4 regions of the Bradyrhizobium sp. Crot121 genome follow, and region 3 is predicted to be linked to each of the others. Evidence: predicted binding sites of a transcription regulator. Region 3 holds the regulator's gene; each other region holds the start of a gene.
The links. The regulator PhoB, encoded in region 3, activates phosphate uptake and scavenging genes when phosphate is short. The targets are predictions, from matches to a motif close to TGTCATNNANCTGTCAT.
Positions count from the first base shown of each region.

Region 1: the regulator PhoB is predicted to act here: its motif matches at 978-994, upstream of AC5ZGW_RS17675 (acetoacetate decarboxylase).
Region 2: the regulator PhoB is predicted to act here: its motif matches at 5,851-5,867, upstream of AC5ZGW_RS06210 (alkaline phosphatase D family protein).
Region 4: the regulator PhoB is predicted to act here: its motif matches at 2,552-2,568, upstream of AC5ZGW_RS29650 (RNA degradosome polyphosphate kinase).

Region 1 covers NZ_JCAMOR010000018.1:12,733-20,163, reverse strand. Annotated here, with positions in the region: gene AC5ZGW_RS17680 (patatin-like phospholipase family protein) at 1-938, opposite strand, end outside; gene AC5ZGW_RS17675 (acetoacetate decarboxylase) at 1,102-1,881, shown strand; gene AC5ZGW_RS17670 (transporter) at 2,014-3,033, shown strand; gene AC5ZGW_RS17665 (carbohydrate porin) at 3,053-4,393, shown strand; gene AC5ZGW_RS17660 (MFS transporter) at 4,520-5,812, opposite strand; gene AC5ZGW_RS17655 (acetyl-CoA C-acyltransferase) at 5,926-7,122, opposite strand; gene AC5ZGW_RS17650 (enoyl-CoA hydratase) at 7,331-7,431, opposite strand, start outside.
Region 2 covers NZ_JCAMOR010000004.1:38,605-46,035, reverse strand. Annotated here, with positions in the region: gene AC5ZGW_RS06230 (flavin monoamine oxidase family protein) at 1-492, opposite strand, end outside; gene typA (translational GTPase TypA) at 644-2,470, opposite strand; gene AC5ZGW_RS06220 (Crp/Fnr family transcriptional regulator) at 2,797-3,558, opposite strand; gene AC5ZGW_RS06215 (response regulator) at 3,759-4,139, shown strand; gene AC5ZGW_RS06210 (alkaline phosphatase D family protein) at 4,239-5,786, opposite strand; gene AC5ZGW_RS06205 (TAXI family TRAP transporter solute-binding subunit) at 6,076-7,431, opposite strand, start outside.
Region 3 covers NZ_JCAMOR010000006.1:51,496-58,926, forward strand. Annotated here, with positions in the region: gene argF (ornithine carbamoyltransferase) at 1-711, opposite strand, end outside; gene AC5ZGW_RS08550 (aspartate aminotransferase family protein) at 711-1,919, opposite strand; gene AC5ZGW_RS08555 (GcrA family cell cycle regulator) at 2,418-2,933, shown strand; gene phoB (phosphate regulon transcriptional regulator PhoB) at 3,055-3,762, opposite strand; gene phoU (phosphate signaling complex protein PhoU) at 3,879-4,595, opposite strand; gene pstB (phosphate ABC transporter ATP-binding protein PstB) at 4,607-5,428, opposite strand; gene pstA (phosphate ABC transporter permease PstA) at 5,425-6,270, opposite strand; gene pstC (phosphate ABC transporter permease subunit PstC) at 6,272-7,261, opposite strand.
Region 4 covers NZ_JCAMOR010000043.1:51,838-59,268, reverse strand. Annotated here, with positions in the region: gene ppx (exopolyphosphatase) at 1-173, opposite strand, end outside; gene AC5ZGW_RS29650 (RNA degradosome polyphosphate kinase) at 298-2,478, opposite strand; gene AC5ZGW_RS29645 (P-loop NTPase family protein) at 2,607-3,284, opposite strand; gene AC5ZGW_RS29640 (CDP-alcohol phosphatidyltransferase family protein) at 3,370-3,912, opposite strand; gene purM (phosphoribosylformylglycinamidine cyclo-ligase) at 4,072-5,145, shown strand; gene purN (phosphoribosylglycinamide formyltransferase) at 5,142-5,795, shown strand; gene AC5ZGW_RS29625 (cold-shock protein) at 5,886-6,089, opposite strand; gene AC5ZGW_RS29620 (autotransporter outer membrane beta-barrel domain-containing protein) at 6,462-7,431, shown strand, end outside.

The DNA.
Region 1 (7,431 bases), on a different contig from region 3:
AGCTGGCGCTCTTCCTCCGATAGCTGCTCGTTCGGAATCTTCGACAGCGCCTTATAGAGGCGGGCGCGGAGATTGTGGGTCTTGCGATACATATCGGTGTTGTAGCGCGTGCGCGAGGAATACATGATGTCCTTGTGGCGGGCCATTACGTCGTGGATGTCGCGGGGCAGCACGCCGCGGGCCGAGAACAGGTCGACCTGGAATACCAGTGAATTGAGGCTGTCGACCTGATCGAGCAGATGCTGCAGCGGCGTGTTGGAGACGATGCCGCCATCCCAGAAATGGTCGGTGCCCACCTTTACCATCGGCAGCGCCGGGGGCAACGCGCCGCTCGCCATGATGTGCTCGGGAATGATCTCGTCATGCGCGTTATCGAAATAGATGAAATTGCCCGACAGCACGTTCACCGCGCCGACGGCAAGCCGCATCCTCTTGGAGTTGATGCGCTCGAAATCGACCAGCTCGAGCAGCGACTCGCGTAGCTGCGCCGTATCGTAATAGCTCGTGGCGGTCCTGGCGCCGGCTGGGCTGAACCATGGACTGGTGGTGTGGGGCGCGAAGAAGCCGGGCTGGCCCAGCACCGTCGTCATGAACGAGGAGGTGAAGTTGCGGGCCTTGCGGAAGATGTCGCCGTCCGGCGTGTAGTGCCAGATCTTGCGGCTGGTGATGCGGTCCCAGAATGTGTGCAGTCGCTCAAGCCGCCGCTCCGGCGGATTGCCGGCGATGATTGCCGAGTTGATCGCGCCGATCGAGACGCCGCAGATCCAGTCCGGCTCGATACCTGCTTCGTGCAGCGCCTGATAGACGCCGGCCTGGTAGGCGCCGAGCGCACCACCGCCTTGCAGCACCAGCGCGACACGGTCGCAGCGCTCCGGCCGCCAGCCGCGATGGGAGGTTGCAGTTTCTTGTTCGTCGAAATGTGGGCTACGCGCATCCATGTCCTTGCACTCCCTGCGCGCCAACGATTCCGTGTGCCCGTGACGCGCTGATGACAGCCGCCAAGGGGACATTCGGGTCACGCGGCTGAAGGAAATCCCTCATATCAATGTCAATGTCCGTCGCTAGCGTTCGGGCCATTAATTGCAAAACAGGGGATTTGCGATGCGCAGGGAAGAACTATTGCGGCTTCCGTCAATGCCTGCCGCGGGCCCAAGCTATCCCGCAGGACCCTACCGCTTCGTCAATCGCGAATTCCTGGTCATCACCTACGAGACCGATCCCGCGCTGATCCGTGCCGGGCTGCCTGAGCCGCTCGAGCCGATTGATCAGCCGATCGTGCACTACGAATGGATCAAGATGCCTGATAGTTCCGGCTTCGGCAGCTATACCGAGTCCGGTCTGGTGATCCCGGCGCGCTTGCACGGCGAAGAGGTCAATTTTGTTTCGCAGATGTACCTCGACGATGATCCGCCGATTGCGGCGGGCCGGGAGATCTGGGGCTTTCCGAAGAAATACGCCCATCCCAAGCTCGAGATCGTCAAGGACACGCTGACCGGCACGCTCGAATACGCCGGCCAGCTCGTCGCCATGGGCACCATGGGCTACAAGCATGAGAGCATGGCGGGCAATGGCGACATCACCCGCGCGACGCTGTCGAAGACGCAAGTTAATCTGAAGATGATCCCGGGAGTCGATGGCCGTCTCGAAGTCTGCCAGCTCGTCGCGATCAACCTGACCGACATCAACGTCAAGGGCTCATGGATCGGCCCGGGCCGGCTGCATCTGGTACCGCACGTCAATGCGCCGGTTGCGGATTTTCCGGTGCGGCGGGTGGTCGGCGCGCACCATTTCCTCGCCGATCTGACGCTGCCGTTCGGCCGCGTCGTGCACGATTACAACAAGGAAGCCGAGCTGGTCGCAACGGGTCTCGCGGCGGAGTAGACTGCGACATCAAACTGTAACAGAAGCGTAATTCAATCGTCGCGTGCCGGCGTGTGGGGAAGGTGCCCCGCACTGATATGTGCTGGCATGCGCAGGGGTTGACGATGTCTCGCGTTGAGCTTCGGGCTGGTCATGTCGGCTGAACCAGCGAAAATTGTCAGCGTGCCGGCGGACGCCACTCCGGTGATCCCCGGCCTGGTGTGGGCGTTCCGTCTGCATGGCGACGGCACCGCTGAATCCTTGCCCATCGAAGCGCCGATCGAGTTCAGCCATGATGGCAGGCTCTGGCTGCATTTCAATCTGGCGGATGGTCGCAGCCGGCAATGGCTTGGCGGCCTGCAGTTTCCGATGCTGGCGCGCGATCTCTTGCTGTCGCATGACAATTTCCAGCAGCTCCACACCATCGACAACTGCGTCTATGGCGTGTTCTCCGATCTCGTGCGCGAGATCGACTCCCCAACGGAGGAAACCGGCTTCCTTCGCTTCGCGATGACCGAGCGTCTCCTGATCAGCGGCCGCCATCAGGCGCTGTGCGCGGTGGATGCCACGCGCCGCGTGCTCGAAGGCGGCCATCGTGTCGCGACGGTGGCGGCGCTGCTTGAGAAGATCATCGACGAGGTCGCCGACACTATGGACCGGATGGCCGACAAGATCGCCACCGAGATCGACGGCATCGAGGAACGGGTGCTGTCCGGCGAGACCAAGTCGGAGATGCGGGCCGGGCTCGGCCGGTTGCGGCGAACCTGTCTGCGGCTGCATCGTCAGCTTGCCGGCTTGCGTGTCCTGTTCCACCGGCTCGAGCAGAAGAGCCCCGAAAATCTCAGCCCGGCGCTAAGGCTGCATGCCGCAAAGCTCGCACAGCGGCTCGACGGTCTCGACCACGATATCACCGAGCTGCGCGAACGCAGCCGGTTGCTGGAGGAAGAGCTTCGCTTCAAGCTGGAGGAGGAGAGCAACCGGCATCTGCACGCGCTGTCGGTCGTGACCATGATGCTGCTGCCGCCGACGCTGGTTACCGGCATCTTCGGCATGAACACCAAGGGACTGCCGCTCACCGACGTCGACAGCGGCTTCCTGTGGGCCGCGGTGCTGTTGATCGCCGCCTCGGGCCTTGCCTATCTGATCATGCGTCGCCTGGGCATCGTCAAATAACGGGCTGCGGTATCATTGCATGTACCGAGTGCTCATCCGCGCGGTCACGGCATTCGCGGCGATCACTGCCCTTGCCCTCGCAGCCGCCCGCGCGGCAGATCAGCCCGACGGCGGCGACAAGGACCTGCGCGACAGGCTGGCCGATGCCGGCTACCAGTTCAGCCTGACCTATATCGGCGAGGGGCTCGCCAACGTCTCCGGCGGCATGCGTACCGGCGCGATCTATACCGGGCGTCTCGATCTCGGCACCACCATCGACCTTGAAAAGGTGATGGGCTGGACCGGCGCCACCTTCCACGCCAACGTGTTCCAGATCCATGGCGATGGCATGTCGCGCAGCTATATCGGCAATCTGATGCTGGTCTCCGGCGTCGAGGCCTTGTCCTCGACGCGGCTCTATGAGCTCTGGATCGAGCAGCAACTGCTTGGCGGCAAGCTCGCCGTCCGCGTTGGCCAACAGGCCTCCGACATTGAGTTCATCGACAGCCAGTACGACGACATCTTCATCAACTCCGCGCTGGGCTGGCCCGGCATCACAGGGATCAACCTGCCGGGGGGCGGGCCGTCGCCGCCACTCGCGGTTCCTGGCATCCGTATCAAGGCGGCGCTCTCAGACCGGATCACCGCCTATCTCGCACTGTTCGACGGCAGTGCGGCACCGCCGGATGCGGACGACGCGCAGATCGCCAATGCCAACGGCCTTCTGTTCCGCCTCAACGATCCGCCGTGGTGGATCGGACAGCTCAAATACAAGTTCGAGATCGGCGAGAGCCGGTTGCCGGCGACGATCACCGGCGGTGGCTGGTATCACATGATGTCGTTTCCCGATCAGCGCTTTTCGGGTGACGGCCTGTCGCTCGCCGATCCCAACAGCTCCGGCGATCCGGCATGGTGGCGCCGAAACCAGGGATTGTTCATGGTCTACGAGCAGCAATTGGCGCGCGCCGCACCCGGTTCGGACAAGGGCGTCGCATTCTTCATGCGGGCCTCGGTGAGCCCGTCCGATCGCAACCTGGTCAACGCCTATGTCGACGGAGGCTTCCTGTTCACCGGCTTCAGCGACGCCCATCCGAACGACAGGTTCGGCGTCGCTGCAACCTATGCCAGGATCTCCGACCGCGCCCGCGCTCTCGATCGCGACATCCAGATCTTCACCGGAACGCCATACCCGATCCGCGACTACGAGGCGATCTTCGAGGTCACCTATCAGCATGAGGTCAGGCCCGGCTTCTATCTGCAGCCGGTGCTTCAATATATTGCGCATCCGGGCGGCGGCGCGGTCGATCCCTACGATCCCACGCAGACGCATCGCATCAAGGATGGTGTAATGGTCGGTGTACGTACGACCATCACGTATTAGCTGCGTGATGAGTGACGACGTTACTCTGGAGGCGCGCCGCGACTTGTAGGGTGGGCAAAGCGGAGCGTGCCCACCACCCGCGTTCGGTGCAAGGAAAAAGTGGGCACGCTGCGCTTTGCCCACCCTCTAAGCGGCTGCCGCGACCGCTTTCAGCGCCGGCCGCCTGATCGCCAGCGCGATCGATGCAGCAATGAGGCAGAGCGCGCCGGCAATGAAGAAGGCGGGCAGGTAGCTTGCGTAGACCGTCCGCGACAGGCCGGCGCCAAAGGCGGCGGCACCGGCGCCGAGCTGATGTCCGGCAAAGATCCAGCCGAATACGAGATTGGCGCGCTCAACACCGAAGTTCTGCGCGGTCAGGCGCACGGTGGGCGGCACGGTAGCGATCCAGTCGAGCCCGTAGAACATCGCAAACAGCGACAGGCCGTAGAATGAGAAATCGGTGAACGGCAGGAAGATAAGCGACAGCCCGCGCAGGCCGTAATACCAGAACAGAAGCCAGCGGTTGTCATAGCGGTCCGACAGCCAGCCCGAGACGATGGTGCCGAAGAAATCGAAAATGCCCATCGCGGCGAGCAGGCTCGCAGCCTGCACCTGCGGAATGCCGAAATCGAGACACATCGGGATCAAGTGCACCTGGACCAGGCCATTGGTGGAGGCGCCGCAGATGAAGAAGGTCGCGAACAGGATCCAGAATACCGGCGACTTCGACGCGTCGCGCAGCGTGCCGAGCGCGACCGCCATGATCGGCGTGTTGCTCGGCGGCGGCGCGGGGAGTGGCTCCTTGCCGGTGTCGCCGAACGGGCGGAGGCCGACGTCGCTCGGCCGGTCGCGCATGACGAGCAGCACCAGGAAGGCGGACAGGCCGAGCACGACGCAGACCAGCGACAGCGCGATCCGCCAGCCGAAGCGCTCAGTGAGGGTTGCGATCAAGGGCAGAAAGACGAGTTGGCCGGTTGCGACACTCGCGGTCATGATGCCGATGACGAGGCCGCGCTGCGCGACGAACCAGCGCGCAGCGATCGTCGCGCCCAGCACCAGCGCCGTCATGCCGGTGCCGATTCCGATCACGACTCCCCACAGCAGCACCAACTGCCAGACCTGTGTCATCGCGAGCGAGGCAAGCAGGCCGGAAACCACGATGAGTTGGGCCACCAAGGTCACATTGCGCAAGCCGTAGCGATTCATCAGCGCCGCGGCAAAGGGCGCCATCAGACCGAACAGGATGAAACGGATCGAGAGCGCGGAGGAGATCTCCGCTGTGCTCCATCCGAACTCCTGCTGCAGCGGCACGATGAAGACGCCGGGCGCGCCGACGGTGCCGGCGGCAATTAGCGCGGCGAGGAAGGTGACGCCGACCATCACCCAGCCGTAATGGACATTGCGGCGGCCAAGGGCGGCCGCCAGCCTGTTCGAGATCATGCAGCCTCGGAAAATTCTAACTGGAAGGTTAGCTCGTCAGGCAGATACTGCCGCGAGGGAGGCATGACGTAAATGCCATACTTCCCTCGTTTCAGGACATTAGGGGGCGAAGGCTAATGCGCGACCCGCTCGACCGCGATCGCGGTGGCTTCGCCGCCGCCGATGCAGAGCGCGGCGACACCGCGCTTCAGGTTCTGCGCTTCCAGCGCATGCAGCAGCGTCACGATCAGCCGCGCGCCGGTGGCGCCGATCGGGTGACCCAGCGCGCAGGCGCCGCCATTGATGTTGAGTTTTTCGCGCGGGATTCCGAGGTCGCGCTGCGCCGCCATCGCCACCACCGCGAAGGCCTCATTGATCTCGAACAGGTCGACGTCGCCGACGCTCCAGCCGACCTTGTCGAGCAGTTTGCGGATCGCCGGGATCGGCGCCGTGGTGAACCATTGCGGCTCCTGGCTGTGGGTGGCATGGCCCTTGATCTCGGCCAGTACCGGCAGGCCGTCGCGATCGGCCAGCGAGCGCTTGGCCAGGATCAGCGCCGCGGCTCCGTCGGCATTGGCGGAGGAGGCGGCCGGCGTGATGGTGCCGTTGGCGCGGAATGCCGGCTTCAATCCGGGGATCTTGGCGGGATCCACTTTGAGCGGATGCTCGTCATTGGCGATCACGCGCGGGCCTGCCTTCTCCGTGATCGTGATCGACGCGATCTCGGCCTTGAACGCGCCGCCCTCGACCGCGTTGCGCGCCCGCGTGAGCGTCTCCATCGCGTAAGTGTCCTGGTCCTTGCGTGTGAACTGATAGGCCTCCGCCGTCGCCTCGCCGAAATCGCCCATCGAGCGTCCGGTCTCGTAGGCGTCCTCAAGTCCGTCCATCATCATGTGGTCGATGATGCGGTCATGGCCGGCGCGATAGCCGCCGCGCGCCTTGGCAAGCAGATACGGCGCGTTGCTCATGCTCTCCATGCCGCCGGACACCACGATCTCGGCCGAGCCGGCCTTGATGATGTCGTGCCCGAGCATGGTCGCCTTCATGCCGGAGCCGCAGACCTTGTTGACCGTGGTCGCCCCGGTTGCGTCGGGCAGTTTGGCGCCGCGCGCGGCCTGGCGGGCCGGCGCCTGGCCCTGGCCGGCCGGCAGCACATTGCCCATGAACACTTCATCGACGCGTTCAGGCGCGAGCTTTGCCCGCTCCAGCGCCGCACCGATCACATGGGAACCGAGCTTGTGCGCGCTGAACGGCGACAATTCGCCCATGAAACGGCCGAGCGGCGTACGGGCGGCGGAAAGGATAACGACGGGATCGGAGGCATTGGCCATGGCGGGCTCCCTGGAGGATTCTTGGTCACATGATAATAATCATATGATGCGCCGCAAAAATTGCAACGCCCGCCGGCATGAGAAATTGTCGTGCTTCATCCCCACCGCTGTCATCATCCGCGAAGGCGGATGATCCAGTAACCACAGAACGTCGTTTGGCGGGTACTGGATGCCCCGCCTTCGCGGGGCATGACGGCGCGCTTTGCGGCTACCGCTTTCGCCCTAGAAACCCCTGCATCAGCCGCTGCGGCTCGCCGGTGAGGAACGATTTCCCGAACACGCCGACGCTCAGATTGACCGACTCCGTCA
Region 2 (7,431 bases), on a different contig from region 3:
CTCCATGTCAAGAATCGAGACCTGGTCGAGCTCGCAGCCGTTCACATAGGTGGAGATCGCATCGATCATCGGATTCCAGCGATTACCCGGCTCGAGATAACGGTTCGCGGGCGCGTCCTCGCCCCTTTGCGCGGCCTTCCAAGCGCGCTCGTAGAATTCATCGAGCGAACGCATGAAATCGTCGCGATCGGCTTGCGGGAACGCCTTGCCATAGGCGCGCTCGCGCCAGGGCGGCAAGGTCTTGTTGATCTCGAAATTCAGTTGTTCGGCGACGGCGACGAAACTGTTCTTGTCCGCCGAATGCAGCCAGCCGCAGCCGACGTCGAACACCACATCGGGCGCGGCCTGCACCGTATGCGCCCGCCCGCCGAGGCGGTCGCGCGCTTCCAGCACTATCACCGACAGGCCGGAATCCTTCAGCGCATTGGCTGCGCCAAGGCCGGCTGCGCCAGCGCCGATGATGGCGACGTCGACTGAGGAGGGGAGGGACATCGGGTCGTCCACTTCATCGTCATGCCGGCGCAAAAGCGCGAAGCGCGTCTTCGCGCAGATGTCCCGGGCATCCAGCTCTTGGTTCCCAGTATCGAAGACGTGGATGGCCGGGACAAGCCCGGCCATGACGGTTCCCTTGTGGAGCGAGAGGTTAAGCCACCGCTTCCTTGGCCTTTTCGGCGCGCTTGCGGTCGTTTGGATCGAGGTGCTTCTTGCGCAGCCGGATCGACTTCGGCGTCACTTCGACGAGCTCGTCGTCCTCGATATAGGCCAGCGCCTTTTCCAGGGTCATCCGGATCGGCGGGGTCAGGCGCACCGCTTCGTCCTTGGAGGTGGTGCGGATGTTGGTGAGCTGCTTGCCCTTCAGCACATTGATCTCGAGATCGTTGTCGCGGGTGTGCTCGCCGACGATCATGCCCTTGTAGACCTTCCAGCCCGGCTCGATCATCATTGGGCCGCGATCCTCCAGCTTGAACATGGCATAGGCGACGGCCTCGCCCTGATCGTTGGAAATCAGGACGCCATTGCGACGGCCCTGGATCTCGCCCTTGTAGGGCGCATAGCCGTGGAACAGGCGGTTCATGATCGCGGTGCCGCGGGTGTCGGTGAGCAGTTCACCCTGATACCCGATCAAGCCGCGGGTCGGCGCGTAGAACACGAGCCGGAGCCGGTTGCCGCCGGACGGGCGCATCTCGATCATCTCGGCCTTGCGCTCGCTCATCTTCTGCACGACGACGCCGGAATGCTCCTCGTCGACGTCGATCACGACTTCCTCGATCGGCTCCAGCGCCTGGCCCGTGGCCTCGTCCTTCTTGAACACGACGCGCGGACGCGACACCGAGAGCTCAAAACCTTCGCGGCGCATGGTCTCGATCAGGATCGCGAGCTGCAATTCGCCACGGCCGGAGACTTCCATCGAGTCTTTATCGGCGGCTTCGATGACGCGCAGCGCGACATTGCCTTCAGCCTCGCGCATCAGGCGATCGCGGATCATGCGGCTCGTCACCTTGTCGCCCTCGGTGCCTGCGAGTGGGGAGTTGTTGACGATGAAGGACATCGACACCGTCGGCGGATCGATCGGCTGCGCGAGCAGCGGCGTCTCGACGGTGGGATCGCAGAACGTATCGGCGACGGTGCCCTTGGTGAGGCCGGCAATGGCGACGATGTCGCCGGCTTCAGCTTCATCGAGCGGTGTGCGCTCGATTCCGCGGAACGCCAGGATCTTTGACACGCGTCCCTGCTCGACCAGCTTGCCTTCCGCATTTAGCACCTTCACAGCCTGGTTCGGCTTGACGATGCCGGAGGTGATGCGGCCGGTGATGATACGCCCCAGATAGGGATTGGCCTCGAGGATGGTGCCGATCATGCGGAACGGGCCTTCCTCGACCTTCGGCGGCGCGACGTGCCGCACGATCAGATCGAACAGCGGCTGCATGCCTGCTTCCTTTGGGCCTTCCGGGCTCTCCGCCATCCAGCCCTGCTTGGCCGAGCCGTACAGGATCGGGAAATCGAGCTGCTCCTCGCTGGCATCGAGCGCCGCGAACAGATCGAACACTTCGTTGATGACTTCCGTCGGTCGCGCGTCGGGGCGGTCGACCTTGTTGATGACGACGATCGGCTTCAAGCCGACCTTGAGCGCCTTGGAGACCACGAACTTGGTCTGCGGCAGCGGGCCTTCGGCGGCATCCACCAGCACCAGCGCACCGTCCACCATGTTGAGGATGCGCTCGACCTCGCCGCCGAAATCGGCGTGGCCGGGGGTATCGACGATGTTGATGCGGATGTCCTTCCACTGCACCGATGCGGCCTTGGCCAGGATGGTGATCCCGCGCTCGCGCTCGAGATCATTGGAGTCCATGGCGCGTTCGGCGACCTTCTGATTCTCGCGGAACGTACCGGATTGCTGCAGCAGGCGGTCCACCAGGGTGGTCTTGCCGTGGTCGACGTGGGCGATGATGGCGACGTTACGAAGATTCATGGCTCTGCTTTTCAGTCGTGCACAGGTCTTGAGCGATCTCGCCGGAAAGCCGGGATCGATCTTTGGTAACTACGGCCCCTCCGGGTCCGGATCACACTCAAGCCTTTGAAATCTCGCGGGGCGCGGCTCGCCTCAAAAAGCAAGCCCGGCCAAAAGGGACCGGGCAAAGCTTGCGCGTTTGCGGCGCAATATAGTCAGAAACCGCCAAAAAACAATGCGTTGTTTGCCGGGTACCCGCCGTTTTTGGAACCCTTTGGCACCTCCCCGCGAGCGGGAGAGGGGGCGCACCGTGGCCGGGGATGCAATTCAGCCTGATTTCATGATGCCTATCCGGCTTCCTCTTCCTTGCTCGGATAGACCCCACGGAGCACCTCCTCAAAGTGGTCCTTGACGGCCTCGTTGCACAGGCAGGAGCGGAGGCGCAAGACGTCGTGGTTGCGGACCAGGATCGCGCCGCGGCGCGTCTCCAGCACGCCTTCGGCCTTGAAGGACTGAATCACGCGGCTGGCATAGCTACGGCCCACCCCCAGCAGGGTGGCGAGCTGCTCATGCGTGAGCGGCACAGCGCCATCGCCATTGGTGCGCTCCATCGCCGAGATGATCCATTTGGCGGTGCGCTGCTCGATCGAGTGGATCGCGTTACAGGCCGTCGACTGAAAGATCTGCGCCAGCATGCAATCGGCGTAGCGCGCGAAGACGTTGCGGATCGAGGGCGATTTCAGCTTGGCCGCTTCCAGCCTGCCGACCGTCATCCGCGCGAACGGCCCGCCGAATTTGACGATGATGCGGGTATAGGCGGGAAGAGATCCCTGGCTGACGATGCCACCGACGGCACCCTCGCGGCCGACCAGAATGGTCTCGACGTCCCGGCCGTCCTCGTTGGTCACGAGGTAGGAGACGAGGCCGGGCCCGCAGGGAAAATACACGGTCTCGACGTCGTCGCCGGGGCTGTAAAGCAGGTCGTTGGCATTGGCCTCGGCGCGCGCGAGGTGCGGTGCGATCAGCCCATAATCGGCGTCGCTCAGACGGCGCAACAGGTTGTTGAAGGGCCGGTCGGCTCTGTCCGGTTGGCTGCGTTGTTGAAGCATCGGGTCTCCCCCTCACCAACCGCGACGATAGTCAACCCGTTCCTCCTGTTGTGTGCACAAGTGAACAGACGCCGGGACCGCAGTGTGGTGGTTTCAATGCGGGAACCGCCGGTGTGCTTCAGAGGCGCCGGCAGCGTGCCGACTGGCGGCTCATGTCCGGACCATCAGATCAATGCCTCAAAACAGGACCTGGCGCGCATATGATACCGGCCCTCTTCAGCCGCATGCCTTCCGACGTGTTGATCGTCGAGGACGACCCGATCATCGCCATCGATTTCGAGGACACGATCCTCGGCTTCGGGGTGAAGACGGTGCGGACAGCGACCAGCGTCGCGCGAGCACTTCAGATGATCGCCTATCGCCGGCCCGACTTCGCGCTGCTGGATGTCGTGCTGGCCCGCGAGAACACCTTTGCGCTCGCCGAGGAGCTCGACGCGCTACGGATCCCCTATCTCTTCGTCACCGGCTATGGCGCTGACGTCCAGCTTCCCGCTGCGCTGGCCGGCAAGCCGCGCCTGGTCAAGCCATGCTCGACCGAAGCGCTGGAAGCAGCGCTGCGAATGAGGGTTTCGGATTCGTAGCCCGGATGAAGCGCAGCGCAATCCGGGGTCCTGGGTTCGCGGATAGACCGTCCCGGATTGCGCTCCATCCGGGCTACGTCACGTCACTACGTTACGATGTTACACCGGCTTCGGGTCGAGCGTGGTCGACCACAGCGCGACGTCGGCGCGGTCGCGCAAGGTTACTGTCATCTGTCCGGTCGCGCCGTCGATCTTGACGTGGCCGAAGAACTGCATGCCCGCCGATGGCGGCAGGTTCTGCTTGTCGGCTCCGGGCGCCTTGATGAACTTCACCTCGGGTCCAAACGTGTTGTCGAGCTCGTTGGGGCCGAAAGTGCCGGCATGCAGCGGGCCGGAGACGAATTCCCAGAACGGGTCGAAGTCCTGGAACTGCGCCTTGTTCGGATTGTAATAGTGCGCGGCGGCGTAGTGCACGTCGGCGGTCAGCCACACGGTGTTGACGATCCCGGCGGTCTTGATGAAACGCAGGATCTCGGCGATCTCGAGCTCGCGGCCGCGCGCCGGGCCGTCTCCTTGCGCGAACGCTTCGGAGCCCTTGCTGTTGGCCGCATCGTCATAGACGATGAGGCTGAGCGGCATGTCGGAGGCGATCACCTTCCAGGTGGCGCGCGAGTTGAGCAGTCCGCGCTTCAGCCAGGCGAGTTGGTCCGGGCCAAGGAAATAAGCATCGGGACCGTAGCTGGTCTGCTGGTTTGGCCCGTTGGGTCCGCGATAGCTGCGCTCGTCCAGCATGAATACGTCGAGATGCGGTCCGTAGCTGAGCGTGCGATAGACGCGTCCCGGCTCGACGATGCTTTCGCGCATCGGATACATCTCGTGGAAGGCGCGCGCCGCACGCGCCGCCAGCACGTTGATGTCGCGCTCCTTGTAGGCGGCAGGAAGCTGTTTCGACAGCGACCAGTTGTTGGTGACCTCGTGGTCGTCCCACTGCACGAAGATCGGCACCTCCGCATTGAAGCCGCGCACATGCTCGTCGAGCAGGTTGTACTTGTGCGCCGCGCGGTACTCGTCGAGCGTCTCGGCGACCTTGGCCTTCTCCGGGATGGTGAGGTTCTTCCAGAGCTTGCCGTCGGCGAGTTTCACCTCGGACGGAATGACGCCATCGGCATAGATGGTGTCGCCGGAATGCAGGAAGAAATCCGGCTTGTATTTGGCCATGGTGGCGAAGGTGAACATGCCGCCATCGTCGGGATTGATGCCCCAGCCCTGGCCGGCGACGTCGCCGCCCCAGACAAAGCTGACATCGCGCCGGTCGGCGGGCGCGGTACGGAAGCGGCCGGTTACGGGCTCGCCGAGGACGTTGACATGGGCGAGGTCGCGGAAGCGCACGCGGTAGAAGATGTCCTGGCCCGCGGGCAGGTTTTCCAGGAGCATCTTGGCGGTGAAATCGCTTTCGGGCAGGGCCGCGATCGGCGGCAGTGCGCGCGCGTCCTTGAAGGATTCGGTCGTCGCGACCTCGACCATCATTTGCGACGGCCGGTCGGCGCGCGCCCAGACCACGCCGCCGTCAACTCCGACGTCGCCGGACTGCACGCCATGGGTGACGGCCGGCCGGTCGGCGGCGCGGGAGAGGTGGGGCATCGCGATGACGCCGGCGCCGACAGCGGCTGAAGAGAGGAACTTTCGGCGGGAAATCCTGATCGTCATGGCAAGCCTCCGTCGGTCCGGCGCCGGATGCGCCGAAATGTCGCAACAGACCTAGAAGGATTCTATGACGAAGCGATTACGGCGGCCATCTCCACGTGATCGCAGAGAAATTGCATCTGGTCGTCATTCCGGGGCACGCGAAGCGTGAGCCCCGAATCCATTCATCCACGTCGCTTGCGGCCCGATGGATTCCGGGCCTGCGCCTTCGGCGCATCCCGGAATGACGGAGGAGAGGTCGCGTGCCCCGCAAACAGGGAACTGAAGCGAACCCGATTGCGTCCCGCCTTGGCTAAGCGGTCCCTGCCGCCCGGAATTGCGCGCTGGCGCGCTGCAGGTTTTGCGGCATGCTGATCAACAGCAGCTTGCGGTCGGTGACCGCATTGTGGAATTGCTCGAGCGCGATGTTGAAGGCGGTCAGCGTGCCCTGCTCGATTCCGCCGTGCTCGAAACAGGTCAGCGCTTCGCGCAGGATGTTGTCGGCTTCGGCCTGCATCTGGTCGAGTTCTTCCATCGAATCGCTGTGGCGCGCGGCAGCGAGCATGTCGAGCAGCCGGTCGCGCTGCGACGTGTTGATGCTGCGTTCGTCCTTCTTCAGGTAGCCGGCAAACCAGGCGCCGGCCGAACCCATTGCGGAGACCAGCATCAGCCCCCACCAGATGTAATCGCTGTAGCGGTCGAGGAAGGTCTTCTCGTCGCCATCGACGAAAGCCGCAGCGCCAGGGTGCACGGGAATCGTGGCGTCCTTGTCGGTGTCCGGCGTCTCGATCCTGGCGGCCGGCGGGAAATCGTTCTTCAGCGACTGCCGGATCGAGAACAGCTGTCGGGTGAAGATGGCGATGGTCGATTCGGAAATGCCCCTGCGCGCCACGATATGGTGCGAGAAGCTGATGGTCTTGACCTCGTCCGCAGGGCGGTCGACGCCGCCGAGCGAGCCGGCGGGGATTTGCGAGGCTTCATAGGCGGGATGGTTCTGCGCGATCGCTTCCGCCGCGTCGATGGCGAGGAAGGTCGGCGTGCCGCGCGTCGAAGCTGCGATCGCGTCGGTTGTGATCTTGCTGTTGACGGGTCCGGCGGCGAGATAGGCGTCCGCCTTCTGGCCCTTGATGGTCTCGGCCGTCTCATTGGCGGGAAACTGGACGATCTCTACCTTGGCGGGGTCGACGCCATATTGCTGCAGGATCACCTTCAAGAGGTTGACGTTGGCGGGCGTGCGGCCGACGACACCGACGCGGTGGCCGGCGAGCTGCGCGATCTTGGTGATTTTTGGCGCTGCTTTCCTGCCCCTGCCTTTGCCCTGCGGCGGCACCCAGATCGCCACGACATTCTTGCGCAGCGTCGCCACCGCCTGCGCATTCTTGGGGACATCCAGATCGCCGCGGATAATGGCGAGGTCGGCCTTGCCGCCGGCCAGCGCCTCGGCGCTCGCTACCGCGCCGTCCGTCTGCATCAGACGCAGCCGGATTTGGCTGTTGCCCTGGTTGTAGGCTTGGGCGAGCGCCTGGACTACTTTGAGGTCGTCACTGTTGGCGGGCCCGACCGCGATTTTCAAGTTCACCGGCCGCATCGCGAAGTAATAGCCGGCGGCCAGTGCGCCGATGATGGCAAGCGCGCCGGCAATCATCACGAAACTCAGCCGACGCCGCGC
Region 3 (7,431 bases):
GTGCTCGCCGTCCTTGTCGCCCATCGACACCCAGGTGTCGGTGACGACGCAGTCGGCGCCGCGCACGGCCTCCTCTGGGTCGTTGCCGAGCACGATCGGCGCCTGGGTCGCCTTGATCCAGTCGCGCATCGCCTTGTTCGGCGCGAGCTGCGGCGGCGTCGCGATATTGAGGGCGAACTTGAAACGCTCGGCGGCATGCGCCCATGACGCCAGCACGTTGTTGTCGTCACCGGTCCACGCCACGGTCTTGCCCTCGATCGAACCGCGACGCTCCTCGAACGTCATCAGGTCGGCCATCACCTGGCAGGGATGCGAGCGGCGCGTCAGCCCGTTGATCACGGGGACGGTGGCATGCGCGGCGAGCTCCAAGAGCGCATCGTGGTTGAGGATGCGGATCATGATCGCATCGACATAGCGCGACAGCACGCGCGCAGTGTCGGCGATGGTCTCGCCACGGCCGAGCTGCATCTCGGCGCCGGTGAGCATGATCGATTCACCGCCAAGCTGGCGCATGCCGACGTCGAACGACACTCGCGTGCGGGTCGAAGGACGCTCGAAGATCATCGCCAGCGTCTTGCCTTCGAGCGGCTTCGTGGCCCGCTCATGCGCCTTCAGTCTCGCCTTCATGGCGGCGCCGGCGGCCAGCATGGCGCGCAGCTCGTTGAGCGACATTTCGTTGATGTCGAGGAAGTGACGGGGCGCCTTGCTCATCATCCCGCTGCCTTCTTCGACGGTCCGCTTGAGAGCGCGGTGCAGGCGCGCTCCAGACAACCGATGGCGTGCTCGATCTCGGCCTCGCTGACGATCAGCGGCGCGAGGAATCGCACCACATTATCGCCGGCGCCGACTGTGAGCAGCTTCTGCTCGCGCAGGGCGTTGACGAGGTCGCCCGAGGGCACCACGGCCTTGACGCCGATCAGAAGCCCCTCGCCGCGCACGTCGGCGAGAATGGACGGATAGCGGTCAACCGCGGAGGCGAGCTTCTGCTTGAGCAGGAGCGACATCTTCTGCACGTGATCGAAGAAGCCGGGCTTCAGCATCACATCGAGCACGGCGCCGGCGGCCGCGACCGCGAGCGGATTGCCGCCGAAGGTCGAGCCATGCGAACCCGGCGTCATGCCGGACGCAGCTTCCGCGGTCGCAAGGAAGGCGCCGATCGGAAAGCCGCCGCCGAGCGCCTTGGCCAGCGACATCACGTCAGGGGTGACCCCGATGCGCTTGTAGGCGAAGAGATCGCCGGTGCGGCCCATGCCGGTCTGCACCTCGTCGAACGCGAGCAATAGGCCATGCTCGTCGCAGAGCTGGCGCAGCGCCTTGAAGAAGGCCGGCGGCGCGGAGCGCACGCCGCCTTCGCCCTGCACCGGCTCGATCAGGATGCCTGCGGTCTCTGGACCGATCGCGCGTTTCACCGCTTCGATATCGCCATGCGGCACCTGATCAAAGCCGTCCATCGGCGCGCCGAAGCCCTCGAGATATTTAGCGGCGCCGGTCGCGGCGAGTGTCGCGAGCGTGCGGCCATGGAAGGCGCCTTCGAAGGTGATGATGCGGTAGCGCTCCGGATGCCCCTTCGAGAAGTGATAGTGACGCACGACCTTGATCACGCCCTCCATCGCTTCCGCGCCGGAATTGCAGAAGAACACCAAGTCCGCAAAACTCTGCTCGCACAGCCGCGCGGCAAGCTTCTCGCCGTCCGGGCTCTTGAACAGGTTCGACATGTGCCAGAGCTTCGTCGCCTGTTCCTGCAGCGCCTTCACCAGATGCGGATGGGCATGGCCGAGCGCGTTCACCGCGACGCCGGAGGTGAAGTCGAGATAACGCTCGCCTTTGGTCGAGATCAGCCAACAGCCTTCGCCGCGTTCGAAGCCGAGATCGGCCCTGGCAAAAACGGGAAGCAGATGCGACGTGGCGCGGTCGGTCATGGCGATCACTGAAGGGTTCAGACAAGCCTTTCAGACAAGCCCCGGCGGCGTGCAGCGATGCAGACACGCGGCTGGAGCTCATCCAGCGAAAACAAAACGTGCCGCCTTTGCAGGGCGGCACGTGAAGGCATTCTATGCGCGCGGCGGGTGCTGTCAATCGCCACGAAGCCGCCAGGCTGCGCTGCAAAGTGCCGGTAATCCGCAGTTTTCCGGTGTGGTGGAAAAGCCCGATTGCAATCCCTAAATGTCGGAACATGTGGACGCATAGGCGCGGACTCTTGCGCCAGAGTCACGCCATATTGTAGCGTCTAGCCTGTCGGGTACGACATCTCGTGCGGCAGTTTTGATCCCTTAGAGTCCTTTGTGTGCGGCGTACACGTTCGGGTGCGGTTTTCGTGCCCGGCGAGCCTTAAGGGATTCTGCCCGCAGGGATTTTTGAGATTAGGCATCGCAGCGCTGTCCCAGGATCGGCCGGCGCAACGCGAAGGGAAAGATGCGATGACGGTATTGACCTGGTCCGACGAACGCGTCGAGCAGTTGAAAAAGCTCTGGGAAGGTGGCCTCTCGGCCAGCCAGATCGCTGCGGAACTGGGCAACGTGACCCGCAATGCGGTGATCGGCAAGGTGCACCGGCTCGGCCTCTCGGGCCGCGCCAAGAGTCCTGCTGCAGCCGCGCCGCGGCAGCGCAAGGCGCGTCCCGCACAGCCGATGATGCGCGTGGCGCGTCCGGTCTCCCGCGGCAACACCGCGCTCGCCCACGCCTTCGAGGTGGAGGTGGAAGCGGACCCTATCGCCTACGACAATGTGGTGCCGATGAGCCAGCGGCTGTCGCTGCTCGAATTGAACGAGGCCACCTGCCACTGGCCGGTCGGCGATCCCTCGAGCCCGGAATTCTTCTTCTGCGGCGGCAAGGCGCTTCCCGGCCTGCCCTATTGCGCGCACCACTCCCGCATCGCCTACCAGCCGGCGGCTGACCGCCGCCGTCCGACGGTCAAGCCGTCACAAGGCAAGTAAGCCGACGACAGATCGTAGCCTGGGTGGAGCGCAGCGCAACCCGGGAACGCTGTATCGGCGGGTCCAAATTTCCCCGGGGTTACGCTTCGCTGCACCCGGGCTACGGATTGAGGTCGCCGGTTTACGACTGCTCGGCCTTCGCGAAGCGATCATCGAGCGCGTAGCCCGCGCCGCGGACGGTACGGATCGGGTCCTGCTCGCGGCCGGGATTGAGCAATTTGCGCAGGCGGCCGATGTGAACGTCGACGGTGCGCTCGTCGATATAGATGTCGCGGCCCCAAACGCTGTCGAGCAGCTGCTCGCGGCTGAACACGCGGCCGGGATGCTCCAGGAAGAACTCCAGCAGGCGATATTCGGTCGGGCCGAGATCGATCGGGCGGCCCGAGCGCGCGACGCGGCGCTTCTCGCGGTCGAGTTCGATGTCGCCATAGGTGAGCACGGTGGCGAGCCGCTCCGGGCTTGCCCGGCGCAACAGGCCCTTCACCCGCGCGAGCAGTTCAGGCACCGAGAACGGCTTGACGATGTAGTCGTCGGCACCGGTCGCCAGCCCCCTCACGCGCTCGCTTTCCTCGCCGCGCGCGGTCAGCATGATGATCGGGAGCTGCTTGGTCTCCGGCCGCGCCCGCAGACGGCGGCACAGCTCGATGCCGGAGAGTCCCGGCAGCATCCAGTCGAGCACGACAAGGTCGGGAATACGTTCCTTGAGCCTTGTGTCCGCATCGTCTCCACGGGCGACCGTTTCGACATCATAGCCTTCTGCATCGAGATTGTAGCGCAACAGCGTCGTCAGCGCTTCTTCGTCTTCGACCACCAGAATGCGTGCGCTCATCGGCTTGGCTTCTCCTATAGCGGGATGACTCTCTGCTTGAATCGTCATCCCACTCTTCCTTTGATGTTTGAGCAGGATCTTGGCTGAAAGCCGGCGTCGACTTTCCGGATGTTGCTCTAGTTGCCCGGAACGGTCGTGGCGAACGTCGTCATATCCCCCTTCGGCCGCTTGTCGGTGATCTGCTGACCCTCGATCATGTAGAAGACCGTTTCCGCGATGTTGGTGGCGTGGTCGCCGATCCGCTCGATATTCTTGGCGCAGAACATCAGGTGGATGCAGAACGAGATGTTGCGCGGATCTTCCATCATGTAGGTGAGGAGCTCGCGGAACAGCGAGGTGCAGATCGCGTCCACCTCCTCGTCGCTCTTCCAGACGTTCATCGCCGCCGGCAGATCGTGCGCGGCATAGGCGTCGAGCACGGACTTGACCTGCGACAGCACGAGGTCGGTCATGTGCTCCAGGCCGCGGATCAGCTTCAGCGGCTGGAAGTCGTTCTCCAGCGCGGCGACGCGCTTGCCCATGTTCTTGGCGAGGTCGCCGATCCGCTCGAGGTCGGTCGCCACCCGCATCGCGCCGACGATCTCGCGCAGGTCGACAGCCATCGGCTGGCGGCGGGCGATCGTCAGCACGGCGCGCTCCTCGATCACGCGCTGCAGGCTGTCGATCTCGATGTCGGAAGCGACGACACGCTTGCCGAGCGCGACGTCGCGGCGGATCAGCGCATCGACGGATTCGGTGATCATCCGTTCGACCAGCCCGCCCATCTCTGCGACCAGACGGGTCAGTTCCTGAAGATCGCTGTCGAATGCCTTGGCGGTATGTTCAGAAGCCATGATGTCCCTCCTCAACCAAACCGGCCGGTGATGTAGTCCTGGGTGCGTCGATCGCTCGGCGAGGTGAAGATCTTGCTGGTGTCGTCGAACTCGATCAGTTCGCCCAGATACATGAACGCGGTCTTGTCGGAGACGCGCGCCGCCTGCTGCATGTTATGCGTGACGATCGCGATCGTGTAGTCCTCCGACAATTCCTGGATCAGCTCCTCGACCTTGGCGGTCGAGATCGGATCGAGCGCCGAGCAGGGCTCGTCGAACAGGATAACTTCGGGCCGCACCGCAACCGTGCGGGCGATGCAGAGGCGCTGCTGCTGGCCGCCGGAGAGGCTCAGGCCGGAGGCGTTGAGCTTGTCCTTGACCTCGTTCCACAGCGCGCCGCCGCGCAGCGCTTTCTCGACGCGGCCGTCCATTTCAGATTTCGAGATCTTCTCGTAAAGGCGGATGCCGAAGGCGATGTTCTCATAGATCGTCATCGGGAACGGCGTCGGCTTCTGGAACACCATTCCGATCCGCGCCCGCAGCAGGTTGAGGTCGAGCTTGGGGTCGAGGATGTTGGTCTGGTCCAGCATCAACTGGCCGGTGGCGCGCTGGCCGGGATACAGGTCGTACATCCGGTTGAAGATCCGGAGCAGGGTCGACTTGCCGCAGCCGGACGGGCCGATAAAGGCGGTGACGCGGTTGGTGCCGAGCGTCAGGTTGATGTTCTTCAACGCATGGTGCTCGCCGTAATAGAAGTTGAGGCTGCGTGCAGTCACCTTTGGCGCCGCTTCCGGCAGCGACTTCTGGGGAATGGCCGCGCTCGGGCTGGTCGTCGATACGGACAGATCGGTCATTTTGCGCTCCTTTCGGCGCCGAGAATGCGCGCGCCGATGTTGAGCGCGAGCACGGTCAAGGTGATAAGCAAGGCCCCGCTCCAGGCGAGCTCCTTCCAATAGGCGTAGGGGCTCTGCACGAAGTTGTTGATGGTCACCGGCAGGTTCGCCATCGTCTTGGTCAGGTTCAGGCTGAAGAACTGATTGGACAGCGCGGTGAACAGCAGCGGCGCGGTCTCACCGGCGACGCGGGCGGTCGCCAGCAGCACGCCCGTGATCAGGCCGGAGCGCGCCGCGCGATAGGCAATCCGCTTGATCACCAGCGAGCGCGGAAGGCCAAGCGCGGAGGCCGCCTCCCGCAGCGGGTTGGGGACGAGCAGCAGCATGTCCTCGGTAGTGCGGAGCACAACCGGGATGACGATCACCGCCAGCGCCAGACAGCCGGCCAGCGCGGAGAAGCCGCCCATCGGCACGACGACCGCGCCATAGATGAACAGGCCGATGATGATCGACGGCGCGCTCAAGAGGATGTCGTTGATGAAGCGGATCACCGAGGTGAGCCGGTCATGCTTGCCGTATTCGGCCAGATAGGTGCCCGCGAACAGGCCGAGCGGCGCGCCGATGCCGACACCGATCACGGTCATGATCACCGAGCCGACGATCGCGTTCAACAGACCGCCATCGGTGGAGCCGGGCGGCGGCGTGTTCTTGGTGAAGACGTCGAGGCTGAGGCCGGCGAGACCGTTGTAGAACAGCGTGAACAGGATCAGCGCCAGCCAGGTCACCCCGAACGCGGCAGCGGCGATGCAAAGCCCGCGGATGATGATGTCGTTGCGGCGGCGTGCTTTGTAAATCGGGTTCATGTCAGTTCCCCGCCTTCCTTTCCAGACGCATCAGCATCAGTCGCGCGCAAGCGAGAACGATGAATGTCAGCACGAACAGCAAGAGGCCGAGCAGGATCAGGCCCGACTGGTGCAATCCGTCACTCTCGGCGAATTCGCTGGCGATCGCCGCCGAGATCGTCGTGCCCGGCGCGAAGATCGAGGAGGAGATGCGGAACGAATTGCCGATGATGAAGGTCACGGCCATGGTTTCGCCGAGGGCGCGGCCGAGCGCCAGCATGATGCCGCCGATCACGCCGACGCGGGTATAGGGGATCACGACGTTGCGGACGACTTCCCAGGTGGTGCAGCCGACCCCGTAGGCCGCCTCCTTGAGGACCGGCGGCACCGTCTTGAACACGTCGACCGAGATCGCCGTGATGAAGGGCAGCACCATGATCGCCAGGATCAGCGCGGCGTTGAACAGGCTGAGATAGGATGGCGGGCCTGCGAATATCGCACCCAGCACCGGCACGCCGTCGAACACGCGGATCATGAACGGCTGGAACGTGTTGGCGAGGAACGGGCCCAGCACGAAGAAGCCCCACATGCCGTAGATGATCGAGGGGATGCCGGCGAGCAGTTCGATCGCGATGCCGATCGGGCGGCGCAGCCATTGTGGGCAGAGCTCGGTGAGGAAGATCGCAATGCCGATGCCAACTGGAATGGCAATCATCATCGCGATGACAGAGGTGATCAGCGTGCCGTAGATCGGCCCGAGCGCGCCGAGCACCGGCGGGTCTGCCGAAGGCGCCCAGCGCTGGGTCCACAGGAACGAGAAGCCGTATTCCTTCATTGCCGGCCAGGCGCCGGCGATCAGCGAAAGGATGATACCGCCTAGGATCAGGAGCACCGAAATCGCGCAGGCGCGAGTGATCCAGTAGAAGGTGATGTCACCGAGTTTGAAGGCGCTGAGGGCCCTGGCACGATCGTAAGGTCCGGAGGCTGCCATTACGTCGCTTTGAACGGCCATGTCTGCCACGCCAATCCCCTGTGTTTACTCGATCGCAACTTACTGCGCGACCCGTTCTGAACGTTTTCCCGCATCGTCGCAGGATGCACCCCGTCGGGCGTAGACCCGGAATCCACAGCTTCGGTTGCGAAGCGATGGATTCCGGTTTCTCGACTTTGTCGCGCCCGCAG
Region 4 (7,431 bases), on a different contig from region 3:
TCCTCGGCAAGAAGCCCGGTGCTCTGCACCTCGCGGCCGAGACCGCACAGCGCCTTCTCGTTGAACAGCGTGGTGAGGTTACGTGACAGCGACTCGTAGATCACGAGACGCACCGAGTTGGAGCCAATATCGATGACAGCGACGCTGGTAGCGCGCTTGCGCGGTCGCTTCACCGGAAAGTCCCCTTGTGGTGGCTAGAGCATTTTCGGTTCTGATTGAATCAGAACCGAAGCTCTAGATTGTTGTTTTGACGCGTTTTCTTCACGCGAACCGGTGTCCACTTCGCTCGAAAACGCTCTAGCGCTCGTTGCGGCGAGTGAGACGGCGCGGTGAAGATTCCTTGAGAGACTTTCCACGGCCCGACAGACTCGGATTCGTCATGAAGTAATTATGAAGGTTGAAAGGCTCTTCGCCTTTCGCGGCCTTCATACGCGTTGACGATCCATCGGGCAACAATCGCCAGCTCTGCTCCGTATCCTTCAGATTCGCGACCATGATCTGTTCGAGAACCTGCTGATGCACCGTGGGATTTTGCAGCGGGCAGAGCACCTCGACACGGCGGTCGAGGTTCCGCGGCATCATGTCGGCAGAGGAGATATACACAGCCGCTTTCGCGCTGGGCAGCCCATATCCCATGCCGAAGCAATAGATTCGGCCGTGTTCCAGGAAGCGGCCGATCACCGATTTGACGCGGATGTTCTCGGAAAGTCCTGATAACCCCGGCCTGAGGCAGCAGATGCCGCGCACCACGAGCTCGATCGGCACTCCCGCCTGCGATGCTTCATAGAGCGCGTCGATGATGTCGGGGTCGACGAGCGAGTTCATCTTCATCCAGATCGCGGCCGGCCGGCCATGACGCGCGTGACCGATCTCGCCCTGGATGTGCTCGATGATGCGCTTGCGCAGCGTGAGCGGCGACACCGCCATCTTTTCGATGTCGCTCGGCTCGGCATAGCCGGTGACGTAGTTGAACACGCGCGCGGCGTCGCGGCCGATGACCGGATCGCAGGTGAAGTAGGAGAGATCGGTGTAGATGCGGGCGGTCACCGGATGGTAGTTGCCGGTGCCGGTGTGGACGTAAGTGGTAAGATTGCTGCCCTCGCGGCGCACCACCATCGACAATTTGGCGTGGGTCTTGAGCTCGATGAAGCCGTAGACCACCTGCACGCCGGCGCGTTCGAGGTCGCGCGCCCAGCGGATGTTGGCTTCCTCGTCGAAGCGGGCCTTCAGCTCGATCAGCGCCGTGACCGACTTGCCGGCCTCAGCCGCTTCCGCGAGCGCGCGCACGATCGGTGAATTCTGCGAGGTGCGATAGAGCGTCTGCTTGATGGCGACGACCTCGGGATCGCGTGCGGCCTGCTGCAGGAACTGCACCACGACGTCGAAGGATTCGTAGGGGTGGTGGACGATCAGGTCCTTCTGGCGGATCGCGGCAAAAATATCGCCGCCATGGTCGCGCACCCGTTCCGGATGGCGCGGCACATAGGGGGTGAATTCGAGATCGGGCCGGTCGAGCCGGGTGAGTTGCGACAGCTCGTTCATGGCCAGCACGCCGTCGACCAGGAAAACCTCGTCGTCGGCGGCGTTGAGTGCGTGCTGCACGAACAGGCGCAGCTCCTCCGGCATCTTGGCCTCGATCTCCAGCCGGATCACCGATCCGCGCCGGCGTCGCTTCAACGCGGTCTCGAACGTGCGGACGAGGTCTTCGGCTTCTTCTTCGATTTCGATTTCGGAGTCGCGGATGACGCGGAAGGCGCCCTGGCCCATGACCGTGTAGCCCGGGAACAGACGTCCGATGAAGAGGCCGGTGGCCTGCTCCAGTGTGATCAGGCGCAGCCGGCCCTCACTGGGGATGCGGATGAAGCGGTCAATCTTGCCGGGCATGCGGATCAGCGCGTTCATCGCCTTGCCGTCGGAGATCCGGGACAATTGCAGCGCCACCGTGAAGCCGAGGTTGGGAATGAACGGGAAGGGATGTGCCGGATCGATCGCGAGCGGTGTCAGCAGCGGGAAGATGCTGTGGAGGAAATGATCCTCGATCCAGGCCCGCTCCGTCTTGGTGGCGTCTCGCCCGTCGACGAGCTGGATGCCGACTTCCGAGAGCATCGTGCGCAGGTCGCTCCAGATCGCCTGCTGGTCGGAGGCGAGCTTGGAGACGGTCTGGTTGATCAGGACGAGCTGTTCGGATGGCGTCAGCCCGTCAGGGCTGCGCTCCGGGATGCCTTCACGGACCTGCGCCTTGATACCGGCGACGCGGACCATGAAGAACTCGTCGAGGTTATTGGCTGAAATCGACAGGAATCTCACCCGCTCGAGCGCGGGGTGGCCGGGATTGACGGCCTCTTCCAGCACGCGGCGATTGAAATGCAGCCAGGAAAGCTCGCGGTTGATGAAGCGCTCGGGGCTCGTCGCGATCGCCGGTAGCCCTTCAGCAACCTGTTCTTTCTCTTGTACTTCAATAGGTTGTGCCGATTCCATGAAGTTCTCGATCCATTCGAGTTCAGGCCCAGAGCCACTTAAGCAAATGCAACGCAAACCCTGTGATAAGTGGATGACGTTTCGATGACATTGACGTTCCGGAAGCCCGCGCCGTCAAGTCACAGGGATCAGGCGTTGCGCCACAGTTCCGCTGCCAGCGCCCGCGTCACCGGCCGGCCGAGCCGCAGCGCCTCGGTGTCGAGCAGCTCCACCGCCTGGCGGGCGGCGGCGTAGGAACGCTCGATCCGGCTGGCGAGATAGCTCACCAGTGATTCGTCTACGGTCATCTGTCGGTCCGTGCAGTATTTGATGATCAGGCCGCGAAACAAGAGATCGTCTGGCGGCAACAATGACACGGCCGGTACCGCGCGCAGCCGTGACCGGAGGTCGCGCAATTCGATCTCGAACGCGGAGGGCGGAATGCGAGCGGTCATCAGCACGAAGGCTTCGTCCTGGCGGGCAAGATTGAGCAAGTGAAACATCGCGCGCTCATCGAAGCCGTGCGGGTTCAGGTCTTCGACCACGAGTGCACCGGTCGCAAGGTCCGCCGGCACGGTCTCGGCCGACAGTGCGTGCGCCGCTGTCGAGCGCGCGCCGGCGCGCTCGGCCCAGATCGCGGCGAGGTGGCTTTTGCCCGCTCCTTCGGGGCCGACCAGCAGCATGATGCGGTTCGGCCAGTCGGGCCAGCTCTCGATCAGAGCAAGGCCGGCCTCATTCGCCGTTCCCTCCAGGAAGTCGTCGCGGGTCAGGCTCTCCGCATGCGGCAACGCCAACGCAAGCTGACGAGGGTGAACGCTACCTGCCACGCAAACTCTCCGGGACTTCCGTTCTCTTGACGCGTTTTCTTTACGCGAACCGGTGCCCACTTCGCGCGAAAACGCTCTTTACGCTCTAACGCGCTTCGATCGTGCTCATGTGCCGCACCCACTCCACGAGATAGAGGGAGACGGAAACCAAAGTAAAGATGGTGACAAATCCCATCAGGATCAGATCGTAAGGCCTTGGCTGGAAACCGAAACCGAGCGAGGCCAGCACCAGGGCTGCGAAGGCAACCTGAGCCCCCGTGTTAAGTTTCGAGACCATCAGCGGTTTTATCTCGACCGGCTTGTCGAACAGCCAGGACACGATCACAGCCGCTACGATCATGATGTCGCGCGAGACCACGAGGATGACGAGCCAGCGCGGCACCGCGCCCCAGATCCCGAGCGCGACGTAGATCGACACCAGCAGCGCCTTGTCGGCCAGCGGATCGAGCAGCGCGCCAAGCTCGCTCGTCATGTTGAAGCGCTTGGCGAGGAAACCGTCGACGGCGTCGCTGACGCCGGCAATCACGAAGATCGCAAACGCGATTTCCATCTGGCTGGAGACGATCGCCCAGACGATGACCGGCACCAGAATGATGCGGCCCAGCGTGATGATATTGGGTATGCTCAACTCGGTCGCTTCCCGGCTACCGGCCTGAATTCACGGAAGATTCGGCCCTTTTGGGGGCTGAGCCGGCTGTTATCTACATAGTATACCGCCTGCCGCCTTGCGAGCCATTGCGCGGGGGCGGAATTCCTCGTAACCAGCCGTCTTCAACTGGAATTTTGCATGACCGAGCGCAAGAACGGCCTCACTTACGCGGATTCCGGCGTCGACATCGATGCCGGCAACCGGCTGGTCGATCTGATCAAGCCGATGGTCCGCGCCACCGCGCGCGCCGGCGCAGACGCCGAGATCGGCGGCTTCGGGGGTCTGTTCGACCTGAAGGCGGCCGGCTTCAAGGATCCCGTGCTGGTGGCCGCGACCGATGGCGTCGGCACCAAGGTCAAGATCGCGATCGAGACCGGGCTGCATGACGGGATCGGCATCGACCTGGTGGCGATGTCGGTCAACGACCTCGTGGTGCAGGGCGCGGAACCGCTGTTCTTCCTCGACTATTTTGCCTGCGGCAAGCTCGACCCGGAGGCGACCGCCGCGATCGTCGCGGGTGTCGCCGAGGGCTGCCGCGAATCCGGCTGCGCGCTGATCGGCGGCGAGACCGCGGAGATGCCGGGGCTCTACAAGGACGGCGATTACGACCTTGCCGGGTTTGCAGTCGGCGCCGCCGAACGCGGGACGCTCTTGCCGCGGCCGGATATCGCCATCGGCGATGCCGTGATCGGCCTTGCTTCCTCCGGCGTTCACTCCAACGGATTTTCGCTGGTGCGCAAGATCGTCGAGCAGTCGCGCGTCAGCTTCGACGCGCCGGCGCCGTTCTCGCCGGTCATGACGCTCGGCGGCGCGCTGCTGGCGCCGACCAAGCTCTATGTCAAATCGTGCCTGCGCGCGATCCGTGAGACCGGGGCGATCAAGGGGCTCGCCCACATCACCGGCGGCGGCTTCACCGACAACATTCCGCGGGTGCTGCCGAAGCATCTGGGCGTCGGTATCGATCTGGCCCGGCTGCCGGTGCTGCCGGTGTTCAAATGGCTGGCGGAAGCGGGCGGCATCGCCGAGCTCGAACTGCTGCGCACCTTCAACTGCGGCATCGGCATGATCGCGATCGTGAAAGCGGATGCGGTCGAGCGCGTCATGGAGGTGTTCATCGAAAGCGGCGAGACCGTGACGCTGCTCGGTGAGGTGATCCACGCGACCGGCGATCATCGCGTCGTCTACAACGGCCATCTCGATCTTTCGCAATGAAGCGCAAAGTCGCCATCCTGATTTCCGGGCGCGGATCGAACATGGTCGCGCTGATCGAGGCCGCGAAGGCGGAAGGCTTTCCGGCCGAGATCGTTGTGGTGATCTCCAACCGCGCCGACGCCGCGGGTCTCGCCAAGGCCAGCGCGAGCGGCATTCCGACCATCGTCATCGAGAGCAAGCCGTTCGGCAAGGACCGCGCCGGCTTCGAGGCGATGCTGCAGCGTGCGCTCGACGAGAAGAACGTCGAACTGATCTGCCTCGGCGGCTTCATGCGGCTGTTCACGGCTGAATTCGTGCAGCGCTGGTACGGCAGGATGCTCAACATCCATCCGTCGCTATTGCCGTGCTTCCCCGGCCTCGATCCGCATGGTCAGGCGCTCAAGGCCGGCGTGAAGATCTCGGGTGCAACCGTGCATTTCGTGATCCCGGAGACCGACGCCGGGCCGATCGTGGTGCAGGGCGCGGTGGCGGTCGCCGATGACGATACGCCGGAGACGCTGGCGGCCCGCGTCATCCAGATCGAGCACCAGATCTATCCGGAAGCGCTGCGGCTGCTTGCGGCAGGCCGGCTCAGGCTGGAGGGCGATGTCTGCAAGACCGCGGAGAGCGCAAAGCTATCCGGCACGCTGATTTCGCCCGCGGCGAAATAGTGCAACGCTACATCTGACGCCATAAAGAAATCCCCCCGGGGTGATGCCGGGGGTAGCAATCATGATTGCCTGAGTGGATCGTGATGGAGTCTAGGAGACCTTGAGGTTTTCCGCGGATGCCTTGCCGCGGTTCTCCACCAGGTCGTACTCGATCGTTTGGTTTTCGTTGAGCGTAGAGAGTCCCGCACGCTCAACCGCCGAGATATGGACGAAGACGTCCTTGTCGCCGACGGCCGGCTTGATGAACCCATAACCCTTGGTCGGGTTGAACCACTTGACGGTACCCTTCGGCATCGCCTGTCTCCTCGTCTAGACGTAAAAAAGACGCGGCCACGCTTCGCGCGTGCCACGCCACAAACCGGCTTCCGGCAGTCTGATCAAATTCCGATTCTTAGACTTCAAGGTCACGAAACGCACAGTCGAACGGCCCAATCCGATTGTACCGGCGATTGCAACACGAAAATTGCGGGTTAGCAAGCCTTTGGTGTGCCACGGAAAATCGGTGCTCCGCGGCAACGCCTGTGGCCGATCGACAACAACGTTGCGGCTTCGGGCGAAGTGTGCCGGGCCGCGCGATTGACGGTCCCGGCGAGTTAAGGGCAAATCGGCCGATATCGATCGCTTTTTTCGCATTTTTCAGGCTCGCGTCGTTTGGGAATTAAATACATGCGCTGCTCGTGGCGTCCGTCGCGAGCAAGCTCCGCCGGAGGGGGCCGCGGCCTTGCATGGGCGTTTGCGGCCGCGCTTTGCCTGGCCATCGGCACGATCGGTTCGGCGCAGGCGCAATCGCGGCCGCCGACGATGCCCACACTAACCCCGACTCCACCCCCAGCGCCGAGCCCGACGCCGAGCGTAAGTCGGGCGCCGATCCCGTCGCCGAGAGCCAGCATCGTTAACGCCGATCTCGCGGCGGGCCCGGCGATAGCCAATCTTGGCAGCAACTTCCTGGAGCGGATCGGCAACCAGGCGACCAGTGGCTTCAACCGCTTATGGCGGACCAACCCCGGTGGAGGAGGTGCCTCCGAGAGCGTCGAGGCGCCGCGCTTTCGCACCTGGTTCGAGGGCTACGGCATCTCCGCGCGCAACGACGCCGTCGGGGATTTCGTCGGCGACCGCCGCAAGACCTGGGGCGGGGTGGCCGGCATCGGTGCGCGGATCGCCCCAGGCGTCAATCTCGGTTTCTCCGTCGACCAGAGCCGCACCGACATCGAAGTGCCTCTCGCGCTGCAATCGGCGGCCATCGACCTGACCCAGCTCGGTGCCCACGCCACCGTCGACAAGGGACCGTGGACCTGGGCGATCGCCGTGGTGCACGGCTTCGGCAACATCCGCTCCAGTCGCGATACCGGTCTTGGTTTTGCCGCGGCGGGTTACAACGCCAAGCTCGATGGCGCGCTGAGCGAGCTCAGCTATTACTGGGACAAGGACCAGAGCCGCATCGTGCCGAAGGCGAGCCTCGAATATGTCCGCGTCAGGACCGGATCGTTCCAGGAATTCGGCGGCCTCGATCCCGTTTTTGCCAGCGCCGCCACCGTGGAGCGGATGCGGGTCATGATCGGGGTGGAAGTCGGACACTACTGGATCTTCGACCAGAAGGTGTTCGACCTCTCAGCCTATGGCAAGTTCGTCGACAATG